DNA from 4 places in the Kluyvera sp. genome. Region 3 is predicted to be linked to each of the others. Evidence: predicted binding sites of a transcription regulator. Region 3 holds the regulator's gene; each other region holds the start of a gene.
What was found. Region 3 encodes sigma-54, which starts transcription at its own class of promoters, with help from an activator protein. Its sites were predicted from a motif close to GTTGGCACANNTTTCGCTNT; they were not measured.
Positions count from the first base shown of each region.

Region 1: the regulator sigma-54 is predicted to act here: its motif matches at 3,095-3,114, upstream of ACW14G_RS16430 (branched-chain amino acid ABC transporter substrate-binding protein).
Region 2: the regulator sigma-54 is predicted to act here: its motif matches at 5,163-5,182, upstream of hydN (electron transport protein HydN).
Region 4: the regulator sigma-54 is predicted to act here: its motif matches at 1,967-1,986, upstream of glnA (glutamate--ammonia ligase).

Region 1 is NZ_CBDKZX010000054.1:20,561-27,939, reverse strand. It holds gene ACW14G_RS16445 (arsenic transporter) at 1-1,204, shown strand, start outside; gene arsC (glutaredoxin-dependent arsenate reductase) at 1,215-1,640, shown strand; gene ACW14G_RS16435 (GGDEF domain-containing protein) at 1,759-2,715, opposite strand; gene ACW14G_RS16430 (branched-chain amino acid ABC transporter substrate-binding protein) at 3,253-4,371, shown strand; gene ACW14G_RS16425 (ABC transporter permease subunit) at 4,451-5,365, shown strand; gene livM (high-affinity branched-chain amino acid ABC transporter permease LivM) at 5,375-6,664, shown strand; gene ACW14G_RS16415 (ABC transporter ATP-binding protein) at 6,661-7,379, shown strand, end outside.
Region 2 is NZ_CBDKZX010000011.1:16,184-23,562, forward strand. It holds gene ACW14G_RS06870 (HoxN/HupN/NixA family nickel/cobalt transporter) at 1-153, opposite strand, end outside; gene hypF (carbamoyltransferase HypF) at 165-2,390, opposite strand; gene fdhF (formate dehydrogenase subunit alpha) at 2,395-4,545, opposite strand; gene hydN (electron transport protein HydN) at 4,582-5,127, opposite strand; gene ACW14G_RS06890 (LacI family DNA-binding transcriptional regulator) at 5,272-6,285, opposite strand; gene ascF (PTS cellobiose/arbutin/salicin transporter subunit IIBC) at 6,548-7,379, shown strand, end outside.
Region 3 is NZ_CBDKZX010000066.1:9,822-17,200, forward strand. It holds gene kdsD (arabinose-5-phosphate isomerase KdsD) at 1-616, shown strand, start outside; gene kdsC (3-deoxy-manno-octulosonate-8-phosphatase KdsC) at 632-1,198, shown strand; gene lptC (LPS export ABC transporter periplasmic protein LptC) at 1,195-1,770, shown strand; gene lptA (lipopolysaccharide ABC transporter substrate-binding protein LptA) at 1,739-2,293, shown strand; gene lptB (LPS export ABC transporter ATP-binding protein) at 2,300-3,025, shown strand; gene rpoN (RNA polymerase factor sigma-54) at 3,071-4,504, shown strand; gene hpf (ribosome hibernation promoting factor) at 4,527-4,814, shown strand; gene ptsN (PTS IIA-like nitrogen regulatory protein PtsN) at 4,870-5,358, shown strand; gene rapZ (RNase adapter RapZ) at 5,392-6,246, shown strand; gene npr (PTS phosphocarrier protein NPr) at 6,243-6,515, shown strand; gene mtgA (monofunctional biosynthetic peptidoglycan transglycosylase) at 6,627-7,346, opposite strand.
Region 4 is NZ_CBDKZX010000062.1:10,446-17,824, forward strand. It holds gene typA (ribosome-dependent GTPase TypA) at 1-1,695, opposite strand, end outside; gene glnA (glutamate--ammonia ligase) at 2,079-3,488, shown strand; gene glnL (nitrogen regulation protein NR(II)) at 3,695-4,744, shown strand; gene glnG (nitrogen regulation protein NR(I)) at 4,754-6,166, shown strand; gene ACW14G_RS17420 (YshB family small membrane protein) at 6,280-6,387, shown strand; gene hemN (oxygen-independent coproporphyrinogen III oxidase) at 6,463-7,379, opposite strand, start outside.

The DNA of each region.
Region 1 (7,379 bases), on a different contig from region 3:
TGGTGCCGTGCTGGCGCTGGGAACAGGGGTCATCCACATTGGGGATATCCCCGTGGTCTGGAATATTGTCTGGAACGCAACAGCGGCATTTATTGCAGTGATTATCATCAGCCTGCTGCTCGATGAGTCCGGTTTCTTTGAATGGGCCGCACTGCATGTTGCCCGGTGGGGGCACGGGCGCGGTCGACTGCTGTTTACATGGATAGTATTGCTTGGCGCAGCTGTCGCTGCTCTGTTTGCTAACGACGGTGCCGCATTGATACTGACGCCTATTGTGATTGCGATGCTGCTGGCGCTGGGATTCAGCCCGAGGACGACACTGGCCTTTGTCATGGCAGCAGGATTTATCGCAGATACCGCCAGTCTGCCGCTGATTGTCTCTAACCTGGTCAATATCGTCTCAGCGGATTTCTTCGGCCTGGGATTTACTCAGTACGCCTCCGTGATGGTCCCTGTAAACCTGGCGGCCATTGCTGCCACCTTGGTTATGCTGCATCTCTTCTTCCGTCGGGATATTCCGGCCAGATATGACGTTTCACTGCTGAAGATGCCCGCCAGTGCGATTAAGGATCCGGCGACGTTCAGAGCGGGCTGGATAGTCCTGCTGTTCCTGCTGGTTGGTTTCTTTGTCCTGGAACCGTTGGGGATCCCCGTCAGCGCGATAGCCGCCGTTGGCGCCGCAGTGCTGTTTGTGGTCGCAAAACGTGGAAATGCGATAAACACCGGGAAGGTGCTTCGTGGGGCACCCTGGCAGATCGTGGTTTTCTCGTTGGGTATGTATCTGGTCGTCTACGGCTTACGTAATGCCGGACTCACTGAGTATCTGTCTGCCGTACTCAATATGCTGGCTGACAACGGTCTATGGACTGCCACGTTCGGCACCGGTTTCCTGACGGCGTTTCTGTCATCGGTGATGAACAATATGCCGACGGTGTTGATTGGGGCATTATCCATTGATGGTAGTGCGGCGACCGGCATCGTCAGAGAAGCGATGATTTACGCCAATGTGATTGGTTGCGATTTAGGCCCAAAAATTACGCCAATTGGTAGCCTGGCGACTTTGCTGTGGCTGCATGTGCTTGCACAAAAGAATATGAAGATTGGCTGGGGATATTATTTCCGCACCGGAATTGCGATGACCCTGCCTGTCCTGTTTGTCACGCTGGCTGCGCTGGCGCTACGTCTCTCTTTCACTTTGTCATGAGATACTGAAAATGAGCAACATCACCATTTATCACAACCCAGCCTGTGGTACATCGCGCAATACGCTTGAGATGATCCGCAACAGTGGTACTGAACCTACGATTATTCATTATCTTGAGCATCCACCGTCACGCGATGAACTGGTCAAACTGATTGGGGACATGGGCATTACCGTACGGGCCCTGCTGCGGACAAATGTTGAGCCTTATGAAGCGTTAGGACTTGCGGAAGATAAATTTACTGACGATCGGCTAATCGCCTTTATGCTGCAATATCCGATCCTGATTAATCGCCCCATTGTGGTGACGCCGCTGGGAACGCGGCTGTGCCGGCCGTCAGAATTGGTGCTGGATATCCTCCCGGACGGGCAAAAAGGCGCATTCACCAAGGAAGATGGCGAGAAGGTCGTTAACGATGCTGGTAAAAAACTGAAATAAATATCAAGGGGGCTCATGCCCCCTGGCTTCAACGATGCTCATTTTCCGTGTCAGAATCCCCGCCCTGCAAAACAGCCTTTATCAATGCCTGATATTCATTCTCTGCCAATGTGAAAGGTTATGCGTGCTTCCGGCGTTTTGCTGAGTACATCACCTCATCGCTTTCTTTAAGCATTTCCCGCAGCGAAGGGTAGCGATCCGGGTCATTACGTAACATCCCATAGGAATAATTGATGTTATAGGGTTTGCCCGAGTTTTCGTTGTACTCATCTACATCGCTGCGCAATCCGTGTAAAAATGCATCCGCATCGGCGTGGTGGGCGAGGAGAACGGCAAATTCATCGCCGCCGAGGCGTCCTGCAATATCTCTGGTGCCCAGGCGCTTATATAGCATCGCGGCAAATACTTTTAATACCTCATCACCTTCTGCATGCCCCCAGAGATCGTTGATAGGTTTGAACTTATCGAGATCAAAAAAGATAAGGCTGAATGTTGCATTGGTTTTAGTCAGGGAATGGAATCGTTTTTCGCCTTTACTGTAGAAACCACGACGATTCGGTATGCCCGTTAGGCTATCGGTCATGGCGATACCAATAATTTTAAATTCATCTTCGACAATAAAAGCCAAATCTCTGAGGCAAGCAATATCCTCGTCGCTGAAACCGCGGGGCGTGGAATGAATCAGACAAAGCGTACCCGCAACCGCGCCATCAGGCAGATGTACGGGATAACCCGCGTAGAATCTGATGTAGGGTTCCCCGGTCACCAGCGGGTTATCATGAAAACGTTCATCGTGCGATGCGTCGTTAACAATAAAGGGGCCATCCTCTAAAATGGCGTGGCTACAGAAAGAGATGTTGCGAGGCGTTTCGCGGGTACCCAAACCTTCGCACGCTAGCATCCATTGACGCTCACGGTCGAGCAGACTTATCAGTACCACGGGCACCTGAAAGATTTTTTTGGCCAGACGGGTTAAACGATCGAATCGTTCTTCGGAGCCGGTATCAAGAAGGTCTGCCAGATAAAGGGATCTTAATCGTTCTTCCTCATTATCCGGGATGCCTGGGAATTTCATATCACCTCGAAGAAATAGATATGTTGATGCCAGATACATTCTGGCGTAAAGCCGGATTAAGGCTGACCAATCATTTGAATATAGTTCAAAAAAGTGCTCCGCAGCCTGAATGCCCCCGATAACCCTCACAACGGTTATCCGGTGAATCAATATGTCGCTCCCCGGCGGGATTTTTTGTTATGCCCATCGATTGCACCACCGCGCAGCATAGTTTGCACAACTTGCTACAAAAATGCGCAAAGCGTGACTATTGCAATATTTATGTACTTTATTGTTAACCAGATGTGATCCCTCCCGTAATTTCACTTCGCCGGTGCAGAGGCCCTGTAACGGCGCTCTATACTCAACATTGTCTAAATCCCTGCGCTGGTTGCGAAAAGTTGGCAACCATTTTGCTTAATGATTTGACCTGAAAAGCGTAAGGAAACCTCGCCGTTATCAGCAGGATATTGTCAGGATGTCGTATGTCCGGCGCGTGCGCCGGTGGTTCGGCTTCACACCGTTATGCATAAACCTCTTTTGCTAAGGTAGATAATAATGTCGCTGAAATTAATAAGAAGTCCGCTTTCGATTGTGTTGGCAGGGTGTCTGGTGACGGCGTTTTCCGCCCAGGCCGATATCGTAATTGGTGTCGCCGGGCCATTTACCGGGCCAAACGCCACCTATGGCGATCAATATTGGCACGGCGCGACCCAGGCCGCGGCGGATATTAACGCCGCCGGTGGGATTAACGGCGAGAAAATTAAGCTGGTGCAGGGCGATGATGCCTGCGAGCCGAAGCAGGCCGTGGCGGTGGCGAACCGTCTGGTCGATCAGGACAAAGTGCAGGCTGTCGTCGGCCACTTCTGTTCCTCTTCGACGATGCCCGCCTCCGAGGTTTATAACGACGCGGGCGTGCTGGCCATCACCCCAGGTTCAACAAACCCGCTGATCACCGAGCGCGGAATGAACGATATGTTCCGTATGTGTGGCCGCGATGACCAGCAGGGCGACGTCGCCAGCAACTTCATCATTGATAAGCTGAAGGCCAAACGGGTGGTTATCATTCACGATAAAGATACCTACGGACAGGGCCTGGCGGATGCGACCCGCGCGGCGCTGGCCAAGCGCGGCGTGAAGGATGTGATGTATGAAGGCCTGTCGCGCGGTGAAAAAGATTTCAATGCGTTGGTGACCAAAATTGGCGCCCAGAAGCCGGATGTGGTCTTCTTCGGCGGCTGTCACCCCGAAGCGGGGCCGCTGGTGCGTCAGATGCGGGAGCAGGGCGTACAGGCGAAATTCTTCTCCGGCGACTGTATCGTCAACGAAGAGATGGTTACCGCCGCCGGTGGTCCGCAGTACACCAACGGCATCTATATGACCTTTGGCAAAGATCCGCGCCTGATCCCGGACGGCAAGGCGGTGATCGAAAAATTCCGCGCCAACAAGTTTGAGCCTGAAGGTTATACCCTCTATTCCTATGCCTCTATTCAGGCAATCGCCGCGGCGTTTAAGGCGGCGGGCCCCGACTCGGCGAAAGCAAGCGAATGGCTGAAGGCCAACCCGGTCGAAACCGTCATGGGCAAGAAAGCCTGGGACAGCAAGGGCGACCTGAAAGTCTCGGACTACGTCGTTTATCAGTGGGATGATAAAGGCAAGTATAAGGAAGTTGAGTAACCGGACGGAGTCACGCTCAGCGCCGGTGTGCTCGCATACCGGCGCTCTATAACATGGCCAATAACACGAGCGCGCGATGATGGAGACATTCTTTCTGCAACAGTTAGTCAATGGCTTGACGCTAGGATCGGTCTATGGGCTGATCGCCATTGGTTACACCATGGTATACGGTATTATCGGCATGATTAACTTCGCTCACGGCGAAGTGTATATGATCTCAGCCTATCTCTGCGCCATCGGTCTGGCGCTGCTGTCCTTCTTTGGCCTGCACTCTTTCCCCTTGCTGATTCTCGGCACGCTGGTCTTTACCATCGTGGTTACCGGCGTGTACGGCTGGACGATTGAGCGTATTGCCTACAAACCGCTGCGCAATTCCACCCGCCTGGCGCCGCTGATTTCCGCCATCGGTATGTCGTTAATTCTGCAAAACTACGCGCAAATCAGCCAGGGGCCGCGCCAGCAGGGGGTTCCCACAATGCTGGATGGCGTGCTGCGTCTGCATATCGGCGAAGGCTTTGTACAGATCACCTACACCAAGATCTTTATCCTGCTGGCGTCGTTTGCCGGGATGCTGCTGTTAACGTGGATTATTGGTCACACCCGGCTCGGGCGGATGTGCCGGGCGGTGCAGCAGGATCGCAAAATGGCCTCGATTCTCGGGATCAATACCGATCGTATTATCTCGCTGGTGTTTGTGATCGGCGCAGCCATGGCGGGGCTGGCGGGGGTGTTGATCACCATGAACTACGGCACTTTCGACTTCTATGCCGGGTTTATTATCGGCGTCAAGGCGTTCACCGCGGCGGTGCTTGGCGGTATCGGTTCTCTGCCGGGGGCGATGCTGGGTGGGCTGCTGCTTGGCGTGGCCGAAGCGCAGTTCTCCGGCATGGTCAACTCCGACTATAAAGACGTGTTCTCGTTCGGGCTGCTGGTGGTGATCCTGATTTTTCGCCCGCAGGGGCTGCTCGGCCGCCCGATTGTGGCCAAAGTGTAGGAGCTGACAATGACGCATTCAACGGCTTCACACGAGGTCTTTTCCCTCAAACGCTGCATTCTTGACGCGATCTTTTCCGGCCTGGTGGCGCTGATTATCTTTGGCCCCATTGTCGGGGTAGTGCTCGACGGCTACAGCTTTAACTTTGAAGGCCAACGTCTAATCTGGATTATCGCCGCGGTAATGATAGGGCGTTTTGCGCTTAGCGCAATGGCCACCACCGCCATTGGTCGACGCTTTACCTCTCGTTTTGAAAGCGATAACGCTGGCGTCTATGTCCGCGCCCCGGACTATAAAAGCCGGATGCGCTGGATAATCCCGCTGGTCGTGGCGTTAGCGGTTTGTTTCCCGTTCGTCGCCACCAAATACGTGCTGACCGTGGCGATCCTCGGCCTGATTTACGTGCTGCTGGGGCTGGGGCTGAACATTGTGGTCGGTCTCGCCGGGCTGTTGGATCTGGGCTACGTGGCGTTTTATGCCATTGGCGCCTACGGGCTGGCGTTGGGTTATCAGTATCTGGGGTTAGGATTCTGGTCAATGCTGCCGCTGGCGGCGCTGATGGCCGCGGCGGCGGGCGCGCTGCTCGGCTTTCCGGTGCTGCGCATGCACGGCGACTATCTGGCCATTGTGACCCTTGGTTTCGGTGAAATCATCCGTCTGATTCTCAATAACTGGCTCAGTTTCACCGGTGGCCCGAACGGGATTTCTGCGCCGCCGCCGACCTTCTTCGGCCTCGAATTTGGACGACGAGCGAAAGAGGGCGGTGTGCCATTTCACGAGTTTTTCCATCTCACCTATAACCCTAACCTGAAGTTTATTTTTATCTACGCGGTTCTGGTGCTGGTGGTACTGCTGGTGCTGTATATCAAGCATCGTCTAACGCGTATGCCAATTGGCCGCGCGTGGGAGGCTCTACGTGAAGATGAAATCGCCTGCCGTTCAATGGGCCTGAATCACGTGCTGGTGAAGCTGTCGGCTTTTACGCTCGGCGCGTCGACCGCCGGGATTGCCGGCGTGTTTTTCGCCACCTATCAGGGCTTCGTCAACCCAACGTCATTTACCTTCTTTGAGTCGGCGCTGATCCTCGCCATCGTGGTGCTGGGTGGAATGGGCTCGACCATTGGCGTGGTACTGGCGGCGTTTGTGCTGACCGTCACCCCCGAACTGCTGCGCAGCTTTGCCGAGTATCGCGTACTGCTGTTTGGCGTATTGATGGTGGTGATGATGATCTGGCGTCCTCGGGGGCTGATTCGCATTAATCGCAGCGGATTTGCGGTGCGTAAAGGAGTGGCGCCATGAGCCAGGATGTGATTTTAAGCGTTGAGCATCTGATGATGCATTTTGGCGGTATTAAGGCGCTGAACGACGTTAATCTGGAGGTACAGCGTGGCTCGATTACCGCGCTGATCGGCCCAAACGGCGCGGGAAAAACCACGGTGTTTAACTGCCTGACCGGTTTCTACAAGGCCTCCGGCGGCAAAATCCTGTTCAACACGCGCGGGAAAACCACTAACGTCATCCAGATCCTTGGGCAGAAGTTTCAGCCGGGTGATTGGGTGAATCCGGCGCACCTCGGGCAGCGTATTTTTTACAAAATGTTTGGCGGGACCCACCTCGTCAACCGGGCCGGGTTGGCGCGGACGTTTCAAAATATCCGTCTTTTCCGTGAGATGTCGGTGGTGGAGAATCTGCTGGTTGCACAGCATATGCAGGTCAACCGCAACCTGGTCGCCGGGATCCTCAATACGCCAGCTTACCGTCGGGCAGAGAGCGCCGCGCTGGATCGCGCTTTTTACTGGCTTGAGGTGGTGGATCTGGTTGACTGCGCTAACCGGCTGGCGGGCGAGATGTCTTACGGCCAGCAGCGCCGCCTGGAGATTGCCCGCGCCATGTGCACCGGCCCGGAGATGATTTGCCTTGATGAACCCGCCGCCGGGCTGAACCCCGTGGAAACCCGGGCGCTGAGCAAAATTATTCGTTTCTTGCGCGAGCATCACGGCATAACCGTGCTGCT
Region 2 (7,379 bases), on a different contig from region 3:
ACCGTAGCCCCACGCCAGCAGGCTGGCGGCCATCAGCGCGCCATTATGGCCAAATGACTGCCACGCCCAGCCCCAGGCCAGTAGGTTCGCTAACACCAGAACCAACACCAGCAGCGATGCCCGCGGCTGTTGACGAAGAACATTCCACAACATGAATAACTCCTTTAAAGCTGATGACGAGCTGCCGCAATGACGGCCTGCCCGTATGAAATCGCCCCATCACCCGCGGGTAAGCGCTTCGGAAAGAGCAAAGTGAAATCGCGTAAATAGTGCATTAACCGCGCACGCAGCAGCGCGTTGTGCAGCACGCCGCCGCCAAACGCCAGCGTGGAAATTGCCGCTGGTTCAGCATGTTGACGCATTAAGGCCGCCACACCGCACGCCAGCGCATCATGAAACGCCCAGGCTTTTTGCGTAGGCGTCGCCTGCCAACTCAGCCACGTTTGCCAAAAGGTGGCGAGGTCTAGCTGGCCTTCACGCACCGGCATCGTCACCGGATGGGCGACGCCCGGGCAGGTGGTCGCCAGAGCCTCCAGCCGACACGCCGCCTCGCCTTCATAGCTCAGCATCTGCGGCGCGCAGCCCAGCGCGCAGGCTACCGCATCAAACAAGCGGCCGCAGGAGGAGGCCTGTGGGCTGTTCAACCCGCGCGCGATCGCCTGCTTCAGCAACGGCCAGTTTTGTTGTTGCAGCGGTTGGGTTTCAGCGAAGGTCTGCCAGTCGGGAACGAACGCCAGACAGTGGGCCAGCAGATTGCGCCACGGCTGCTTCGCCGCCAGGTCAGCGCCCGGCAGCGCCACCGGCGGAAAGCCGCCCAGATGCTTGCATTCCCGGTAGGTCACGCGCAGGCACTCGCCGCCCCACAGCGCGCCGTTCTCGCCCATTCCGATACCGTCCAGCGCCATCGCAATAACCTCGCCCCCGTCGAGCGGCCAGTCGTGCTCGGCCAGACAGGCGGCGATATGCGCATGGTGGTGCAGCACGCGTTGCTGTGGTAATGAGCTAGCATCTGCCCAATGTGAGGAACGGTAGCCACGGTGCGCGTCGGCGACGACGGCCTGCGGCGTAAAATCGTATATCGCCTGCATTAATCCCAGCGCCTGCTGCCACTGGCTTTCAACACCGTCGTCGGTCAGATCGCCAAAATGCTGGCTGACGACCGCCTGATCACCACGGACCAGGCAGAAGGTGTTTTTCATATCAGCACCAAGACACAGCATGGGCGGCACGTGATGAAAGCCCGGCGGCAGCGGCAGCGCATCCGGCACAAAACCGCGTGAACGGCGCAGCATTTCTCCGCTCTGGCGCACCACCGAGTCGTCCATGCGCTGGACGATATCGCGGTTATGCAGCAGAAAACCGTCGGCGATGGCGGCGAGATCCGCCAGCGCCTGGTCATTGCTGAGGGCGGGCGGTTTACCGCTAAGATTGCCGGAGGTCATCACCAGCGGGCGACCCAGCGCCTGCATCAGCAAATGCTGGAGCGGGTTGGCGGGCAGCATCACGCCCACCTCAGCCAGATCCGGCGCGATAAGGTCACAAAGCCCCGTCACACGCGCTTTATCCACCAGCACAATCGGCGCGGCGGGCGTGTTCAACAGCGATCTTGCGTCGATTGGCAGCCCGTCGCTATTCGGCAGCATCACCGCCAGCGGTTTCGCCGGGCGATGCTTACGGGCACGCAGCCGTTTAACAGCCCTTTCGTTGCTGGCGTCGCAGGCCAGATGAAAACCGCCAATCCCTTTCACAGCGACGATGCCGCCAGCGTTCAGCAGCGCGACGGCGGCCTGAAGCGCGTCCTCTTTCTGCGCGCATTGGCTACCGCTAAGCCACGTCAGCCACGGGCCGCATTCGCCGCAGGCCACCGGCTGGGCGTGAAAGCGTCGATCATACGGGTTGCGATACTCCGCCTCGCACTGGGGGCAAAGTGGGAATGCCGCCATCACGGTGAAAGGCCGGTCATACGGCATAGCGTGAATAATGGTAAAACGTGGCCCACAGTGGGTGCAGTTGATAAACGGGTAGCGGTAGCGCCGCTCCTGCGGGTCGTTCATTTCCGCCAGACAGGCCGGGCAGGTCGCCGCATCGGGAACAATTTGCGTGCTCATCGCCCCACTTCCGCTCTGGCGGATAGTAAAGTCGGTTGGGATGGTCGGCCAGTCAAACGGCTTAACCTGGGTACTGTCGATGCGTGCAAGCGGCGGGCAGTACTGGTACAGCGCGGCGATGAAGTCCGCTTCATCGCCGTACAGGCGCAGCAGAACCCCGGCGCTGTCATTACAGACATCGCCCAGACAGCCGCGCTGTTGCGCCAGCTGCCAGACGAAGGGGCGGAAACCCACCCCCTGTACTTTTCCGCAGATGCGGATCTGCACGCCGTTTGCGTTCATCTGATTACCCGTTAATTGCCGCTTTCAGCCGCGTTTTCATCGACTGATAGCTGTCCAGCGCAAAGGTTTCCGCCCAGTTCTGATCCTCAATCGGCTCAACCTTGACCGCACAGTACTTGGTTTCCGGTGTTTTCGAGATAGGATCAAGATTATCCTGCGTGAGTTCGTTGCACGCACCGATCCACCACTGATAAGTCATATACACGCTGCCGCGGTTGATACGTTCGCTCACGCAGGCGCGGCTAATTACCTTGCCGCGACGCGAGGCAACCCACACCAGCTGCTTATCATGGATACCAAGCAGTCTGGCATCCTGCGGGTTCATCTGCACAAAACCGGGTTCATCGGCGAGCGATTGCAGCGCCGCGCAGTTACCGGTCATCGAGCGACAGGAGTAGTGCCCCACTTCGCGCACGGTGCACAGCACCAGTGGAAAGTCGGCATCCGGGGTTTCCGCCGGCGCGCGCCACGGTGCGGCGAACAGATGGCCTTTGCCGTCCGGCGTAGCAAACTGATTACCTTCATACAGGTACGGTGTGCCGGGATGATCGAGCGTTGGGCAAGGCCACTGCACGTGGCCCATGTCACCCATTTTTTCGTAGGTCACGCCGTAGAACAGTGGGCACAGCTCGCGCATTTCGTCCCAGATTTGCTGGTTGTCGTCGTAGTGCATCGGATAGCCCATTTCGCTGGCGATCAGGCTGATAATCTCCCAGTCGCGCTTGACGTTGTACTTCGCGTCGATGGCTTTATCGAAGCGCTGGAAGCCTCGGTCAGCGCAGGTAAAGACGCCGCCGTGCTCGCCCCAGGAAGTGGCTGGCAGCAGCACGTCAGCCTGTTCGGCGGTTTTGGTCATGAAAATATCCTGCACCACCACGAAATCGAGCGCTTCGAAGCCTTTGCGTACCAGCCCTAAATCCGCCTCGGTTTGCAGCGGATCTTCGCCCATGATGTAGTAGGCTTTGATCTTGCCTTCCATCGCCAGATGCGGCACTTCGGTAATGCGCACGCCGACTTTGTCGTCCATCAGGCTGGCATCAATCCCCCAGGCATTGGCGAATTTTTCACGCACCTGCGGGTCCGTCACGTCCTGATAGCCAGGGAACTGATTTGGCAGCACGCCCATGTCACACGCGCCTTGCACGTTATTCTGCCCACGCACCGGGCCAACGCCGACGGCTTCGCGCCCAAGGTTACCGGTCAGCAGCGCCAGGCTTGCCAGCCCTTTCACCACGTCAACGGCCTGGCCGAACTGGGTGACGCCCATGCCCCACATGATGGTCGCCGACGGCGCCGCCGCATAAGTGCGCATCGCCTGACGAACCTGTGCGGCAGGAATACCGGTCAGTTCTTCCACCGCTTCGGGCGCGTAGTCTTTAACGACTTCACGCATTTCATCCAGCCCGGTGGTATAGCGCGCAACATACTCTTTGTCGTACAGCTCTTCTTCCAGCAGCACATGGGCAAAGGCATTCACCAGCGCCATATTGCTACCGTTACGCATTTGTAGGTGCTGGTCGGCGATGCGCGCGGTTTCAATTTTGCGCGGGTCGCAGACGATAATTTTCGCCCCCTTATCTTTGGCTTTAATCACGCGCCGCGCCACGATCGGGTGCGAATCCGCGCAGTTGTAGCCAAAGACCAGCAGGCAACGGGAGTTTTCAATATCGCCGATGCTGTTGCTCATCGCGCCGTTACCCAGCACTTCCTGCAACCCGGCAACCGATGGGCCGTGGCACACGCGAGCGCAGCAATCGACGTTATTGGTATGCAGCACGCCGCGGGCGAATTTCTGCATCACATAGTTGGTTTCATTACCGGTACCGCGCGATGACCCGGTAGTCATAATGGCGCGCGGCCCGTATTTGGCTTTGATCTCACTCAGCCGTTTCGCGGTGTAGCGAATGGCTTCATCCCAGCTCACGGGGGTGAATTTGCCCCCTTTTTCATAGCGGATCATCGGCTGCGTCAGACGCGGCGTCAGCAGTTGGGTATCGTTCAGAAAATCCCAACCGTAGTAGCCTTTCAGGCACAGCTCATTCTGGTTCGTTTGCCCGTCAGCCGCCTCGGCGCGAATAATTTTACCGTGGTCGACGACCAGCTTCAGTTTGCAACCAGCACCGCAATAAGGGCATACACTCGTGATTTTTTTCATCAGTAACAGACCTGTTAAAAGAGAAATAAAGGATGATTAAAGAGAGATAGACGCAGCGCTTTCCAGCGCGGCGCGACGGCGTTTTTCCGCGCTAAGCTGTTCCAGCTTGTTGCGGTCTACGCAGAACAATGCGTGGGTCGGGCACGCTTCCATACAGGCAGGGCCTTCTTCACGGTGGAAGCAAAGGTCGCACTTGTTGGCTTCCGCTTTTTCCGCACGCACCTTCAGACCCGCGCCGCTGTCGCGCACAACCGGACGCACCACCACTTCCATGGCGCCGTACGGGCAGGCCACCACGCAGGTTTTGCAGCCAATGCAGCGCTCCTGCATCACGTGGATAAACCCTTTGTCGCGAACAATCGCGCCGTTCGGGCAGACGTTGGCGCACGGCGCGTCTTCGCACTGGCGGCAGGCGGTGGCCGTAGAAACATCTACGCCCTTAATAACGTGAATACGCGGCAGGAAAGACTGTGGCGTCAGCGCGGCGCAGTCCTGATCCTGCTGGTGAGAAACCACGCAGGCGACTTCGCACGTACGGCAGCCAATACATTTACTCGCATCAGCGATGATGAAACGGTTCATCAACTTCTCCAGCTATGACAGTGATTGCGCGGGAGAATGCATTATTCGAGCCAACTTTTATTTTATTGATTCGTAAGGGGATTTAAAAGAATGTCTGCCGGAACAGGCTGTCATCGTCACTAATGACGATGACAGCTGACGACATTAACGGTGTGGACCGGCCACGATGGACTCGCGCTCGATTAATTCGCCGGGGAAGGTTTGTTGATATTTAAAATCGCCGCCGTCGAGCATAAAAATAAGACGGTGAATCGTCTCTTTAATCATTTCCGTAACCGGAATACGCACGCTCGAGAGGGACGGAATCATATACGGCGCTAACGCAATATCGTCAAAGCCAATCACCGATACCTGCTGCGGCACCGCTATTCCGTGAGCATGAAGCCGCTTGATTGCCCCCACCGCCATATCATCGTTACTGGCCACCAGCGCGCTGAATGTGACCTGCCTTTCACGCAGAATATCGACACCTGCCGCGCCGGTGGCGGGCGTCCATTTTCCTTCCACAATCAGCTCATTACGTAGCGTAATGCCGTGTTTCGCCAGCGCATCCTTATAGCCGGAAAGACGCTCAACGCCGGTCGGGGAATCCAGCGAACCGGTAATAAAGGCAATATCGCGATGGCCGAGCGTAATTAATTTTTCCACCGCCTGTTGGCTGGAGGATTTTTGATCGCAATAAACGCAGTGGCTGCTATTTCGGCGCAGACAACGATTAATGACCATCACCGGCTGTTGCTGCTGCTGAATAATATCGTCAATTTCGTCGACGCTTAAAAAACGTGGATAAATAATAATGCCATCACAGCGCAAATCGAGCAGATACTGAATCGCCTCACGTTCCTCTTCGGCGCTGTGTTTACCGTCCGCGAGTACCAGACGACGCCCCTGATCTTCCGTCATGCTCGCCGCGTGATACAGCAGCTCGCTGAAGTACACACCGTGGTAGAGAGTGTTGGTCACCACCAGGCCGAGCGTCTGCGTTTTTTTAGTGGCCAGATTACGCGCCAGAAGATTCGGCCGGTAGCCGCTCTCTTCGATGGCCAAAAACACCCGGTCTTTCGTCTCCTGACTGACATAACCGTTGCCCGATAGCACCCGGGACACGGTGGCTTTCGATACGCCCGCCCGTCGAGCCACCTCTAGCATCGTCGTCATATTCATACCTTTGAGAAATTATCTGTCCGCAGTGTACTGCACCGCCTGGCGATTTTCAGCAATGGCGAAACGGGTGAATCTTTCATCAGGGTTATTTCCTGTGATCGGTTTCACGAATCAATCAAAAACAAAACTTAGATCTTGTAGCAACAAAATAAACACATGATGATTATGTGGAACCGGTTTCCTATGCAGCGTTTCATCTTTTGAACCATTCAGGAGATGAACCATAAGTACCTTACTGATAAAACAGGATTTTCCGATGGCTAAAAATTATGCGGCTCTGGCGCAATCTGTGATGAGCGCGCTTGGCGGCGTGGAGAATATCTCCGCCGTCACGCACTGCATGACCCGTCTACGCTTCGTGCTGAAAGATGACACGTTGGTCGATAGCGCCACGCTTAAAGGCATCAGCGGTGTGATGGGCGTGGTACGCACCGACAGCCAGTGCCAGGTGATTATTGGCAACACCGTCTCGCAGGCCTTCCGTGAAGTGGTCAACTTGCTGCCGAACGACATGCAGCCAGCCGCTCCGGTCGGGAAACCGAAGCTGACCCTGCGTCGCATTGGCGCCGGGATCCTCGATGCGCTGATCGGCACCATGTCGCCGCTGATCCCGGCCATTATCGGCGGATCGATGGTTAAGCTGCTGGCGATGATCCTCGAAATGACCGGCGTCCTGCCAAAAGGCGCGCCGACGCTTACTATTCTGACCGTCATCGGCGACGGCGCATTCTTCTTCCTGCCGCTGATGGTCGCCGCCTCTGCGGCAGTGAAATTCAAAACTAACATGTCGCTGGCGATTGCTATCGCCGGGGTACTGGTCCACCCGAGCTTTATTGAACTGATGGCGAAAGCCGCGCAGGGTGAGCACGTCGAGTTTGCCTGGATTCCTGTGACCGCGGTGAAATACACCTACACGGTGATTCCGGCGCTGGTGATGACCTGGTGCCTCTCGTACATTGAACGCTGGGTCGACAGGATTACGCCCGCCGTGACCAAAAACTTCCTCAAACCCATGCTGATCGTGCTGATCGCCGCGCCGCTGGCGATCCTGCTGATTGGCCCGATTGGGATCTGGATCGGTAGCGCCA
Region 3 (7,379 bases):
GCCGCTGATCTGCATGACCAGCCGCCCGGACAGCAGCATGGGCCGCGCGGCGGATATTCATCTGTGCGTGAAAGTCCCGCGCGAAGCCTGCCCGCTTGGGCTGGCGCCGACCTCCAGCACCACCGCGGCGCTGGTCATGGGTGATGCGCTGGCCGTCGCGCTGCTGAAAGCCCGCGGCTTTACCGCCGAAGACTTTGCCCTGTCGCACCCCGGCGGCGCACTGGGTCGCAAGCTTCTGCTGCGCGTTAACGATATTATGCATACCGGCGATGAAATCCCGCACGTCAGCGAGGATGCCTCCCTGCGCGACGCGCTGCTGGAAATTACCCGTAAAAATCTCGGGATGACGGCCATCTGCGATGACAATATGCAGATTAAAGGGATCTTCACCGACGGTGACCTACGACGCATCTTCGACAACGGCGCCGATCTGCGTAGCCTCGGCATCGCCGACGTGATGACGCCGGGCGGAATTCGCATTCGTCCAGGCACGCTGGCGGTCGACGCGCTGAACCTGATGCAATCACGCCATATCACCTGTGTGCTGGTTGCTGATGGCGACCATCTGCTAGGTGTGATACATATGCACGACCTACTGCGCGCAGGCGTAGTGTAATCAAGGATATAAAGAATGAGTAACGCTGTCGCATCGGTCGCCACCTGTTACGGGCCGGTGAGTCCACAATTTATCGCCAGGGCGGAGAAAATCCGCCTGTTGATCCTCGACGTCGACGGGGTGCTGTCCGACGGCCTGATTTATATGGGCAACAACGGTGAAGAGCTAAAGGCCTTTAACGTGCGCGACGGCTACGGCGTGCGCTGCGCCCTCACCTCTGGTATCGAAGTAGCGATTATTACCGGGCGAAAAGCTAAACTGTTAGAAGACCGCTGCGCTACGCTGGGTATCACGCATCTCTACCAGGGACAGTCGGATAAACTTATCGCCTATCGTGAACTGCTGGCGAAGCTGAGCCTACAGCCGGAAGAAGTCGCCTACGTGGGCGATGACCTGATCGACTGGCCGGTGATGGCAGAGATCGGCCTGAGCGTCGCGGTGGCGGATGCGCACCCGCTGCTGCTGCCGCGCGCCGATTACGTCACGCGCATTGCGGGCGGACGCGGTGCGGTACGCGAAGTCTGCGACCTGCTGCTGCTGGCGCAAGGGAAGCTCGACGAAGCCAAAGGGCAATCCATATGAGTAAAACCAGACGTTGGGTTATCATTCTGCTATCGCTGGTCGCACTTGTCCTCATCGGCCTGAATCTCGCCGACAAAGACGACAGCGGCCCGATCGCGGTAAACACTGGCGATCCAACCTATAAAAGCGAACATACCGATACGGTGGTGTACAGCCCGGAAGGCGCGCTCAGCTATCGGTTAATCGCCGAGCACGTGGAGTATTTTTCCGATCAGGGTCTGTCGTGGTTTACTCACCCCGTATTGACGACTTTTGACGCCGCGAAGGTGCCAACCTGGTCGATTAAAGCCGATAAAGCCAAGCTGACCAGCGACCGCATGCTGTATCTCTATGGGCACGTTGAAATCAACGCGCTGACAGAAGACGCACAACTGCGTAAGATTACGACGGATAATGCCCAGGTGAACCTGATAACTCAGGACGTTTCCTCTGACGATCTGGTGACGTTATACGGAACAACATTTAATTCCAGCGGCCTGAAAATGCGCGGCAATTTACGCAGCAAGAACGCCGAGCTGATTGAAAAGGTTAGAACTTCTTATGAAATCCAGAACAAACAAACTCAGCCTTAAGCTGGCGCTCGTCGCTTCTCTGCTGGCCGCCAGCCTGCCGGCAATGGCCTTAACCGGCGATACCAATCAGCCGATTCATATTGAATCCGATCAGCAGTCGTTGGATATGCAGGGCAACGTCGTGACCTTCACCGGTAACGTCGTCGTGACCCAGGGCAGCATCAAAATCAACGCCGACAAAGTGGTCGTCACCCGCCCGGCAAACCAGCAGGGTAAAGAAGTGATCGACGGCTACGGCAACCCGGCCACGTTCTACCAGATGCAGGACAACGGTAAGCCGGTGAAAGGTCGCGCGTCGAAGATGCACTATGAGCTGGCAAATGATTTCGTGGTGCTGACCGGCAATGCTTACCTTGAACAGCTGGACAGCAACATCAAGGGCGACAAAATCACCTACCTGGTGAAAGAGCAGAAAATGCAGGCGTTTAGCGACAAAGGCAAACGCGTCACCACCGTTCTGGTTCCGTCCCAGCTACAGGACAAATCCAAGGACCAGGCTCCGGCACAGAAGAAGAGTAACTAATTCGTTATGGCGACATTAACTGCAAAAAATCTGGCGAAGGCCTACAAAGGCCGCCGCGTCGTGGAAGATGTCAGTCTGACCGTCAACTCCGGTGAGATTGTGGGCCTGCTTGGGCCGAACGGCGCGGGTAAAACCACCACCTTCTACATGGTGGTCGGCATCGTGCCGCGCGATGCGGGCAATATCATCATTGATGACGAAGACATCAGCCTGCTGCCACTGCACGCTCGTGCCCGCCGCGGTATCGGCTATCTGCCGCAGGAAGCGTCGATTTTCCGTCGTCTGAGCGTCTACGATAACCTGATGGCGGTGCTGCAGATCCGCGACGATCTCAGTAATGAGCAGCGAGAAGACCGCGCCAAAGAGCTGATGGAAGAGTTCCACATCGAACATCTGCGCGACAGTCTGGGCCAGGCGCTTTCCGGTGGTGAACGCCGCCGCGTTGAAATCGCCCGCGCGCTGGCGGCAAACCCGAAGTTTATCCTGCTGGATGAACCGTTTGCCGGCGTTGACCCGATCTCCGTTATCGACATCAAACGCATCATCGAACACCTGCGCGACAGCGGCCTTGGGGTACTGATTACCGACCATAACGTCCGTGAAACGCTGGCAGTGTGCGAACGCGCTTACATCGTCAGCCAGGGGCATCTGATTGCCCACGGGACACCGCAGGAGATCCTGGAAGACGAACATGTTAAACGCGTGTATCTTGGGGAAGACTTCAGACTCTGATAGGGTAGTGGTTATCGACGTTAGCGGGAGATATTCGTTCTGAACATGAAGCAAGGTTTGCAATTAAGGCTCAGCCAACAGCTTGCCATGACGCCCCAGTTACAGCAGGCCATTCGTCTGTTGCAATTGTCTACGCTGGAACTTCAGCAGGAACTCCAGCAGGCGCTGGAGAGCAATCCCCTGCTCGAGCAAACCGATCTTCACGATGAAGTAGAGACTCAGGAAACCGTCGATAACGAAACGCTGGACAGCGTAGACGCGCTGGAAAAGCCGGACATGCCCGAAGAGCTGCCGCTTGACGCCAGCTGGGACGAAATCTACACCGCCGGAACCCCTTCCGGTACCGGGGCGGACTATCAGGACGACGAACTGCCGGTTTATCAGGGTGAAACCACCCAGTCACTTCAGGATTACCTGATGTGGCAGGTAGAGTTAACGCCGTTTACCGATACCGACCGGGCGATCGCCACGTCGATCGTCGACGCGGTGGATGACACCGGCTACCTGACCGTCACCGTCGAAGATATCCGCGAAAGCATCGGCGATGACGAAATTGGCCTGGACGAAGTGGAGGCGGTACTTAAACGCATCCAGCGTTTCGATCCGGTTGGCGTAGCCGCCAAAGATCTCCGCGATTGTCTGCTGATCCAGCTGTCACAATTTTCAGCAGACACGCCGCGTCTGGATGAAGCGCGCCTGATTATCAGCGATCATCTCGATCTGCTCGCTAACCACGATTTCCGCTCGCTGATGCGGGTCACCCGCCTGAAAGAAGACGTACTGAAAGAAGCGGTCGATCTGATCCAATCGCTGGATCCGCGCCCGGGCCAATCGATCCAGACCGGTGAACCGGAGTATGTGATTCCAGACGTACTGGTGCGCAAGGTCAACGATCGCTGGGTGGTCGAGCTGAACGCCGACAGCATTCCGCGCCTGCAGATTAACCAGCATTACGCGGGCATGTGCAACAACGCCCGCAACGACGCCGACAGCCAGTTTATTCGCAGCAACCTGCAAGAGGCAAAATGGCTGATCAAGAGTCTTGAGAGCCGCAACGATACGCTGCTGCGCGTCAGCCGCTGCATCGTCGAGCAACAGCAGGCCTTTTTCGACCTTGGCGAAGAGTACATGAAACCGATGGTGCTGGCTGACATCGCCCAGACCGTCGAGATGCACGAGTCCACCATTTCGCGTGTTACCACGCAGAAGTATTTGCATAGCCCACGGGGCATTTTCGAGCTTAAATATTTCTTCTCCAGCCACGTCAGCACCGAGGGCGGCGGCGAAGCCTCGTCCACGGCCATTCGGGCGCTGGTTAAGAAATTGATTGCCGCGGAGAATCCCGCGAAACCACTGAGCGACAGTAAGCTGACCACCATGCTCTCTGAACAGGGTATCATGGTGGCAAGGCGCACCGTTGCAAAGTACCGAGAGTCTTTATCCATTCCGCCGTCTAACCAGCGTAAACAACTGGTCTGACACAACTGATAAGGAAGACACTATGCAGCTCAACATCACTGGACACAACGTCGAGATCACCGAGCCGATGCGCGAATTCGTGACCACGAAATTCAGCAAGCTGGAGCAGTATTTCGAGAGGATCAATCAGGTCCATATTGTGTTAAAGGTGGAGAAACTGACGCACATCTCGGATGCGACATTGCACGTGAACGGCGGCGAACTTCATGCCAGCGCGGAAGGGCAGGATATGTATGCCGCCATCGACGGTTTGATCGATAAACTGGCGAGACAGTTAACCAAGCACAAAGATAAACTAAAACAACATTGATTGTCCGAGCGATCGCCCGATATGCCTGCATATCGGGCGATGCTTAGGTGAAATTATGACAAATAACGATTCGGCTCTACAACTGAGCAATGTCCTTAACCAGGAATGTACCCGCAGTGCTGTGCACTGTCAGAGTAAAAAACGTGCGCTGGAAATCATCAGCGAGCTGGCGGCGAAACAGCTTAGCCTGCCGCCGCAGGTGGTGTTCGAAGCCATTCTGACCCGTGAAAAAATGGGCAGTACCGGCATCGGCAACGGCATCGCCATTCCTCACGGCAAGCTCGAAGAAGATACGCTGCGTGCGGTCGGTGTGTTCGTGCAACTCGAAACGCCAATCGCCTTCGACGCTATCGACAACCAGCCAGTCGATTTACTCTTTGCGCTGCTGGTGCCGGCTGACCAGACTAAAACCCATCTGCATACGCTTTCCCTGGTGGCAAAACGTCTGGCAGATAAAACCATTTGCCGCCGCTTGCGCGCCGCGCAGAGCGACGAAGAGCTGTATCAAATCATCACCGATACGGAAACCCACGATGATGCGTAATGGACATCACATCGTACTGAGGAGAAACGGTACATGGTACTGATGATCGTCAGCGGCCGCTCTGGCTCGGGAAAATCAGTGGCCCTGAGGGCGCTGGAAGATATGGGCTTCTACTGCGTTGATAACCTGCCGGTAGTGTTGCTGCCAGAGCTGGCAAAGACGCTGGCCGACCGCGAAATCTCGGCGGCCGTGAGCATCGACGTGCGTAACATGCCTGAAACCCCGGAAATCTTCGAACGGGCAATGGAAAACCTGCCGGAGAACTTTTCCCCGCAGCTGCTGTTCCTCGACGCCGACCGCAACACGCTGATTCGTCGCTACAGCGACACTCGCCGTCTGCACCCGCTCTCCAGCAAGAATCTGTCGCTGGAAAGCGCGATTGATGAAGAGAGCAACCTGCTGGAGCCGCTGCGCTCTCGCGCCGACCTGATTGTCGACACCTCCGAGATGTCTGTTCACGAGCTGGCAGAAATGCTGCGCACCCGTCTGCTGGGCAAACGCGAGCGCGAGCTAACGATGGTGTTCGAATCCTTCGGCTTCAAGCATGGTATTCCTATCGATGCCGACTACGTGTTTGACGTGCGCTTCCTGCCAAACCCGCACTGGGATCCGAAACTGCGCCCAATGACCGGCCTCGACAAACCGGTTGCCGCGTTCCTCGACAGGCACACAGAAGTTCACAACTTTATTTACCAGACCCGCAGCTATCTTGAGCTATGGTTACCTATGCTGGAAACCAACAACCGCAGCTATCTGACGGTTGCGATTGGCTGTACCGGCGGTAAGCACCGTTCGGTCTATGTTGCCGAACAGCTGGCTGACTACTTCCGCTCGCGCGGTAAGAACGTGCAATCTCGTCATCGGACGCTGGAAAAACGCAAATCATGACCGTAAAGCAGACCGTGGAAATCACCAACAAGCTGGGCATGCATGCGCGCCCGGCGATGAAGCTGTTTGAACTGATGCAGCATTACGATGCGGAAGTGCTGCTGCGCAATGATGAAGGCACCGAAGCCGAAGCCAATAGCGTGATCGCGCTGCTGATGCTGGACTCTGCCAAGGGCCGTCAGATTGAAGTGGAAGCCACCGGTCCGCAGGAAGAAGAAGCGCTGGCGGCGGTGATTGCATTGTTTAACGCCGGGTTTGACGAAGACTAGTCGGCGCCCGGCGACAAACGCAAAGTCTGTAGGCCGGATAAGACGTTTACGCCGTCATCCGGCAATACCACGGTGCTGTGCATGATGGCGCGATGCTTATCAGGCCTACGGTTAATACAGTTTATTATCCCGCATAAACCCCTCCCCGCCGAGCTGGCGCATCTGACGTAAAATCCACGCCTGACGGCTACGCACATACCCGGATGGGGCATTGGCTTTAAAGCGGATCGGGTTAGGCAGCACCGCGGCCAACAGCGCGGCTTCCGCCATGGTCAGCTTGCTGGCCGGCTTGTGGAAATAGCGCTGCGACGCGGCTTCCACGCCGAAAATACCGTCGCCAAATTCAGCGATATTCAGGTAGACGGTCAAAATACGTTTCTTACTCCACACCGTCTCCATACCCAGAGTCAGGCCTGCTTCCAGCCCCTTACGCACCCAGCTACGCCCATCCCACAGGAACAGATTTTTCGCCGTCTGCTGCGACAGCGTCGAGGCACCGCGAATGCGGTTTTCGTTACGTTCGTTGTGCGCCAGCGCCTTTTCAATTGCCGACACATCAAAACCCCAGTGGTCAGGGAATTTTTGATCTTCGGCGGCAATGACCGCCAGCCCCATCCACGGTGAAATCTCATCCATGTTGACCCAGTCAGAATGGGCTACGTAGCCGAAATCCCCCGTTAACCAGGCACCCACCTGGCGCTCAATCATCACTGCGGAGAATGGCACCGGCAAGATACTGAACACTGCAATACCGCCGCCCCAGAATAGCGCCAGCATCAGCAACAGCCGCCAGGCCAGACGTTTAAGCCTGGCTATACTCCTTAAAGCCATCTTGTTCTCGCTAACTCTCTGACGCTGATTAAT
Region 4 (7,379 bases), on a different contig from region 3:
CAGAGTCATGCGGATAGGCGGAACCAGAACAACCGCTTCATCCGTACCGGATGCACGCATGTTGGTCAGTTTCTTACCGGTCAGGCAGTTGACGGTCAGGTCGTTAGAACGGCTGTGAATACCTATGATCTGGCCTTCGTAAACTTCTGCGCCGTGGCCCAGGAACAGCTTACCGCGGTCCTGCAGGCTGAACAGTGCGAACGCAACTGCTTTACCCTGACCGTTGGAGATCAGTACGCCGTTCTGACGCTGACCCACATCACCCGCACGAACGTCGTCGTAGTGGCTGAAGGTGGAGTACAGCAGACCGGTACCGGAAGTCATGGTCATGAATTCTGAACGGAAGCCGATCAGACCACGGCTTGGGATCACGTAGTCGAGACGTACGCGGCCTTTACCGTCTGGATTCATGTTTTTCAGGTCGCCTTTACGCTCGCCCAGTGCCTGCATGACAGAACCCTGGTGCTGCTCTTCGACGTCCAGCGTTACGTTCTCGTATGGCTCTTGTTTGCGGCCATCGATTTCGCGGAAGATAACTTTCGGACGGGATACCGCCAGTTCGAAACCTTCACGACGCATGTTTTCAATCAGAACGGACAGGTGCAGTTCACCACGGCCAGAAACGCGGAACGCATCGGCGTCAGCGGTTTCTTCAACGCGCAGCGCTACGTTGTGCACCAGCTCTTTGTTCAGGCGGTCAAGGATCTGACGAGAGGTAACGAATTTACCTTCTTTGCCACAGAACGGAGAGGTGTTAACGCAGAAGAACATAGAAACAGTCGGTTCATCGACGGACAGTGCCGGCAGCGCTTCGACGTTCTGCGGATCGCAGATGGTGTCGGAGATGTTCAGCTCGCCCAGACCGGTGATGGCGATGATGTCGCCCGCTTCCGCGAGGGTGCTGTCGATACGTTCCAGACCCAGGTGAGTCAGCACTTTACCGACTTTACCGTTACGGGTTTTGCCTTCGCTATCGATGATAGTGATCTGCTGGTTCGGTTTCACTTTACCGCGTTTGATGCGGCCGATACCGATAACGCCAACGTAGTTGTTGTAGTCCAGCTGGGAGATCTGCATCTGCAGCGGACCATCAAGGTCTACGTCCGGCGCCGGTACATGGTCAACAATCGCCTGATACAGCGGGGTCATGTCTTCAGCCATGTCTTCGTGATCCAGACCCGCGATACCGTTCAGCGCAGAAGCGTAAACGATCGGGAAGTCCAGCTGCTCGTCGGTCGCGTCGAGGTTAACGAACAGGTCAAATACCTGATCAACAACCCAGTCAGGACGCGCGCCAGGACGGTCAACTTTGTTGATAACAACAATTGGCTTCAGGCCGTGGGCAAAGGCTTTTTTGGTCACGAAGCGCGTCTGCGGCATCGGACCGTCCATTGCATCAACCACCAGCAGCACAGAGTCGACCATGGACATTACACGTTCAACTTCACCACCGAAGTCGGCGTGCCCCGGGGTATCAACGATGTTGATACGGTAGTCATTCCATTTGATAGCGGTGTTTTTTGCGAGGATGGTAATCCCACGCTCTTTCTCCAAATCGTTGGAGTCCATCACACGCTCTTGAGTTTCAGCACGCTCGTCGAACGTACCGGATTGCTGCAGCAGCTTATCAACCAGGGTAGTTTTACCATGGTCAACGTGAGCAATGATGGCGATGTTACGCAAATTTTCGATCACAACTTTGCCTCGGGCATTAGAAATAGCGCGTTATTGTACACGGATTAATCGCACTACAAAACAGGATCACAGAGATCCTCCGCAAACAAGTATCGCAGAGTTTCTTTGTGATCGCTTTCACGGAGCATAAAAAGGGCACCTAATCACAATTTGCACCAATATGGTGCTCAACGCTCGCGTGTAAGCACTATAATGGTGCAAAACGGCTATCATGGTGCAGCCCTTTTGCACTATGGTGCGCATGATAGCGCCTTTTGGGGGTGATTTAAAAGTTGGCACAGATTTCGCTTTATATTTTTCACGGCAACAACGCCATTTTTAAGCAGTGATAGAAGACCTCGTTACCACGACGACGACAATGACAAATCCGGGAGATGTAAAGTATGTCCGCTGAACACGTTTTGACGATGCTGAATGAACATGAAGTGAAGTTTGTCGATCTGCGCTTCACCGATACTAAAGGTAAAGAACAGCACGTCACGATTCCTGCCCATCAGGTGAATGCCGAATTCTTCGAAGAAGGCAAAATGTTTGACGGCTCCTCTATCGGCGGCTGGAAAGGCATTAACGAATCTGACATGGTTCTGATGCCGGACGCATCTACCGCTCTCATCGACCCGTTCTTTGAAGAGTCTACCCTGATTATTCGTTGTGACATCCTGGAACCTGGCACCCTGCAGGGCTACGACCGTGACCCGCGCTCCATCGCTAAACGCGCTGAAGAGTACCTGCGTTCTACCGGCATCGCAGACACCGTTCTGTTCGGGCCAGAGCCAGAATTCTTCCTGTTTGACGACATCCGTTTCGGCGCGTCCATCTCCGGTTCCCACGTCGCTATCGATGACATCGAAGGCGCATGGAACTCCTCCACCAAATACGAAGGTGGTAACAAAGGTCACCGTCCTGGCGTGAAAGGCGGTTACTTCCCGGTTCCTCCGGTAGATTCTTCTCAGGACATCCGTTCTACCATGTGTCTGATCATGGAAGAAATGGGTCTGGTAGTTGAAGCGCACCACCACGAAGTGGCAACCGCTGGCCAGAACGAAATCGCGACCCGCTTTAACACCATGACCAAAAAAGCGGACGAAATTCAGATCTACAAATATGTGGTTCACAACGTCGCTCACCGCTTCGGTAAAACCGCGACCTTTATGCCAAAACCGATGTTTGGCGATAACGGTTCCGGCATGCACTGCCACATGTCCCTGTCCAAGAACGGCGTAAACCTGTTCTCCGGTGACAAATATGCGGGTCTGTCTGAGCAGGCGCTGTACTACATCGGCGGCGTTATCAAACACGCTAAAGCGATCAACGCCCTGGCTAACCCGACCACCAACTCCTACAAGCGTCTGGTCCCGGGTTACGAAGCGCCGGTTATGCTGGCTTACTCTGCCCGTAACCGTTCTGCATCTATCCGTATTCCGGTTGTTGCTTCTCCGAAAGCACGTCGTATCGAAGTACGCTTCCCGGACCCGGCAGCTAACCCGTACCTGTGCTTCGCCGCGCTGCTGATGGCTGGCCTTGACGGTATCAAGAACAAGATCCATCCGGGCGAAGCCATGGACAAAAACCTGTACGACCTGCCGCCGGAAGAAGCGAAAGAGATCCCACAGGTTGCTGGCTCTCTGGAAGAAGCACTGAACGCACTGGATGCAGACCGCGAGTTCCTGACTGCAGGTGGCGTATTCACTGATGAAGCTATCGATGCTTACATCGCGCTGCGCACCGAAGAGAACGACCGCGTTCGCATGACTCCGCACCCGGTAGAGTTCGAGCTGTACTACAGCGTCTAATACGTTTTGAGTTGTACTTTCCCGATGATGTCGCGTCATTGCCGATGGGTGCTGGCGCGATAATCGGGAATTGAGTTGCCGTGGAAACTTTCAGCCCATCTCAGGATGGGCTTTTTTCTCCACCAACAACCTGATTTCCCGCGCTTTTTATCCGTAAAAAGCTATACTGCACTAAAACAGTGCAAGCCTTTTCAGGAGACTGCTAAATGGCAACAGGCGCGCTGCCCGATGCTGGGCAGATCCTTAACTCGTTAATCAACAGCATTTTACTGGTCGATGACGATCTGGCCGTTCACTACGCAAACCCTGCGGCACAGCAGCTGTTGGCGCAGAGCGCGCGTAAACTTTTCGGCACGCCGCTTCCCGAGCTTCTGAGCTATTTCTCGCTCAACGTCGGCTTAATGCAGGAAAGCCTGCAAACCGGCCAGGGGTTCACCGATAACGAAGTGACGCTGGTTATCGACGGTCGCTCGCATATTCTTTCGCTCACCGCACAGCGGCTGCCTGACGGCTTTATCCTGCTGGAGATGGCGCCAATGGATAATCAGCGTCGCCTCAGCCAGGAGCAGCTTCAGCACGCTCAACAGATTGCCGCGCGCGATCTGGTGCGTGGCCTTGCCCATGAGATTAAAAACCCGCTGGGTGGCCTACGCGGTGCGGCACAGCTGCTGAGTAAAGCGCTGCCCGACCCCGCGCTAACCGAATATACCAATGTCATTATTGAACAGGCCGACCGTCTGCGTAATCTGGTCGATCGCCTGCTTGGCCCGCAGCATCCCGGTACGCATGTCACCGAGAGCATCCATAAGGTGGCCGAGCGCGTGGTGAAACTGGTTTCGATGGAGCTGCCGGAAAACGTCACGCTGGTTCGCGACTACGACCCAAGTTTGCCAGAATTACCGCATGATCCCGACCAGATTGAGCAAGTTCTTCTTAATATCGTGCGTAATGCGCTTCAGGCTCTGGGGTCTGAAGGGGGCGAAATCGTCCTGCGTACCCGCACCGCGTTTCAGTTAACGCTACACGGCGTTCGCTACCGCCTGGCCGCCAGAATTGATGTCGAAGATAACGGCCCCGGCATTCCATCACATTTGCAGGATACGCTGTTTTATCCGATGGTCAGCGGCCGCGAAGGTGGCACCGGGCTGGGTCTGTCGATCGCGCGCAGCCTGATCGATCAGCACTCCGGCAAAATTGAATTTACCAGTTGGCCAGGCCATACCGAGTTTTCGGTTTTCCTGCCAATTAAAAAATAAGGTGTGTTTATGCAACGAGGGATAGTCTGGGTCGTTGATGACGATAGCTCCATCCGTTGGGTGCTTGAACGCGCACTCACCGGCGCAGGGCTAACTTGCACAACGTTTGAGGGTGGGAAAGAGGTGCTGGATGCGCTGGCTACCAAAACCCCTGACGTGTTGATGTCCGATATTCGTATGCCCGGGATGGATGGTCTGGCGCTGTTAACACAAATCAAGCAACGCCATCCAATGCTTCCGGTCATCATAATGACGGCACATTCCGATCTGGACGCCGCTGTCAGCGCCTATCAACAAGGGGCGTTCGATTACCTGCCAAAACCGTTTGATATTGACGAAGCAGTGGCGCTGGTTGAACGCGCTATCAGCCACTACCAGGAACAGCAGCAGCCGCGCAATGTGCAGGTTGATGGGCCGACCACCGATATCATCGGCGAAGCGCCGGCCATGCAGGACGTGTTCCGTATTATCGGCCGTCTCTCCCGCTCTTCCATCAGCGTGCTGATTAACGGCGAGTCCGGTACCGGTAAAGAGCTGGTCGCTCACGCCCTGCACCGCCACAGCCCGCGCGTCAAAGCGCCGTTTATCGCGCTGAATATGGCGGCAATCCCCAAAGACCTGATTGAGTCCGAACTGTTTGGTCACGAGAAAGGGGCCTTTACCGGCGCCAATACCGTCCGTCAGGGGCGTTTTGAGCAGGCCGACGGCGGCACGCTGTTCCTCGATGAAATTGGCGATATGCCGATGGATGTCCAGACTCGTCTGCTGCGTGTGCTGGCCGACGGCCAGTTCTACCGCGTCGGCGGCTATGCGCCGGTGAAGGTCGACGTACGTATCATCGCGGCTACCCACCAGAATCTGGAACAGCGCGTACAGGAAGGTAAGTTCCGTGAGGATCTGTTCCACCGCCTGAACGTGATTCGCGTCCACCTCCCGCCATTACGTGAGCGTCGGGAAGATATTCCGCGTCTGGCGCATCATTTCCTGCAGGTCGCGGCCCGCGAGCTGGGCGTTGAAGCCAAGCTGCTGCACCCGGAAACCGAAGCCGCTTTAACGCGTCTGGCCTGGCCGGGTAACGTGCGTCAGCTGGAGAACACCTGCCGCTGGCTGACGGTGATGGCCGCCGGGCAAGAGGTGCTGATTCAGGATCTGCCGGGCGAACTGTTTGAAGCCAGCCAGCCGGACAGCACCGCGGCGGCGTCGCTACCGGATAGCTGGGCGACGCTGCTGGCGCAGTGGGCCGATCGCGCGCTGCGTTCCGGTCATCAAAATCTGCTTTCCGAAGCCCAGCCGGAGATGGAGCGTACGCTGCTGACGACCGCCCTACGCCATACGCAAGGGCATAAACAGGAAGCTGCGCGCCTGCTGGGTTGGGGTCGTAATACCCTGACACGCAAACTGAAAGAACTCGGAATGGAGTAAGGTCGGAGTAAAGTGTAAAAATTGCTCGATTCGCGCAAGTTGCTGCAATTTTATACTTTACTGTTCCGATGAGTTAAGTATCATTCTGCCCGCGACTACCTGGGGGAAGAAACATGCTTGAATCATTAATTAATCTGGCGTCGAGCGGTGCTGCCAGCCACTCGCCGCAAACAGCGATGGCCGCAGTGCTGTGTGCGGCGCTGGTCGGGCTGTTCAGCTAAGCCGGATGGCGCTTGCGCTTATCCGGCCTACCGTCGATTTGTAGGCCCGGTAAGCGTAGCGCCATCGTGTCGTCTTTAAATAACCCGTGAGAACTGCTGCATACGCGCTTTCTGACGCAGATAGGCGTCGAAGCACATACAGATGTTGCGAATCAACAAACGGCCTTTGGCGGTCACCTGAATGCCCTTCTCATCCACATCCACCAGCCCATCTTTTGCCAGCGGAGCCAGCAGCGCGAGGTCCTCGGCAAAGTAGTCGCTGAAGTTCAGATCCCACTGTTTTTCCACTGCCGGGAAATCGAGGCTGAAGTTGCAGATCAGCGCCTTAATCACGTCACGACGAATGCAATCATCGCGAGTTAACGCAATACCGCGCCACAGCGCGTTGCCCTGCTCGGCCACCTGCTGATAGTACAGCTTCAGCTCTTTTTGGTTCTGGGCGTAGCAATCGCCAATCATGCTGATGGCGGAAACGCCCATGCCCAGCAGATCGGTGTCGCCCTGGGTGGTATAGCCCTGGAAATTGCGGTGCAGCACACCTTCACGTTGAGCCACGGCCAGTTCGTTATCCGGACGCGCAAAGTGGTCCATGCCGATAAACTGATAGCCCGCTTGCGTCAGCGAGTTAATGGTCTCCTGCAAGATATCCAGCTTCTGCTGCGCCGAAGGCAGGTCGGCATCTTTGATTTTGCGCTGAGCGGCGAAGAGCGTCGGCAGGTGCGCGTAGTTAAATACGCTCAGGCGATCCGGATTCAGCTCTGCCACGCGCTGGAGGGTAAAAGCAAAGCTCTCCGGCGTTTGCTTCGGCAGACCGTAGATCAGATCAATATTGGTCGACGTAAAACCAATCTCACGGGCGTGGTTGAGCAGCGCGAAGATAAATTCTTCATCCTGCTCACGGTTAACCAGGCGCTGTACCTCTTTATTGAAGTCCTGCACGCCCATGCTCAGGCGGTTGAAGCCTTCGGCGCGCAGATGGTCGATAACATCCA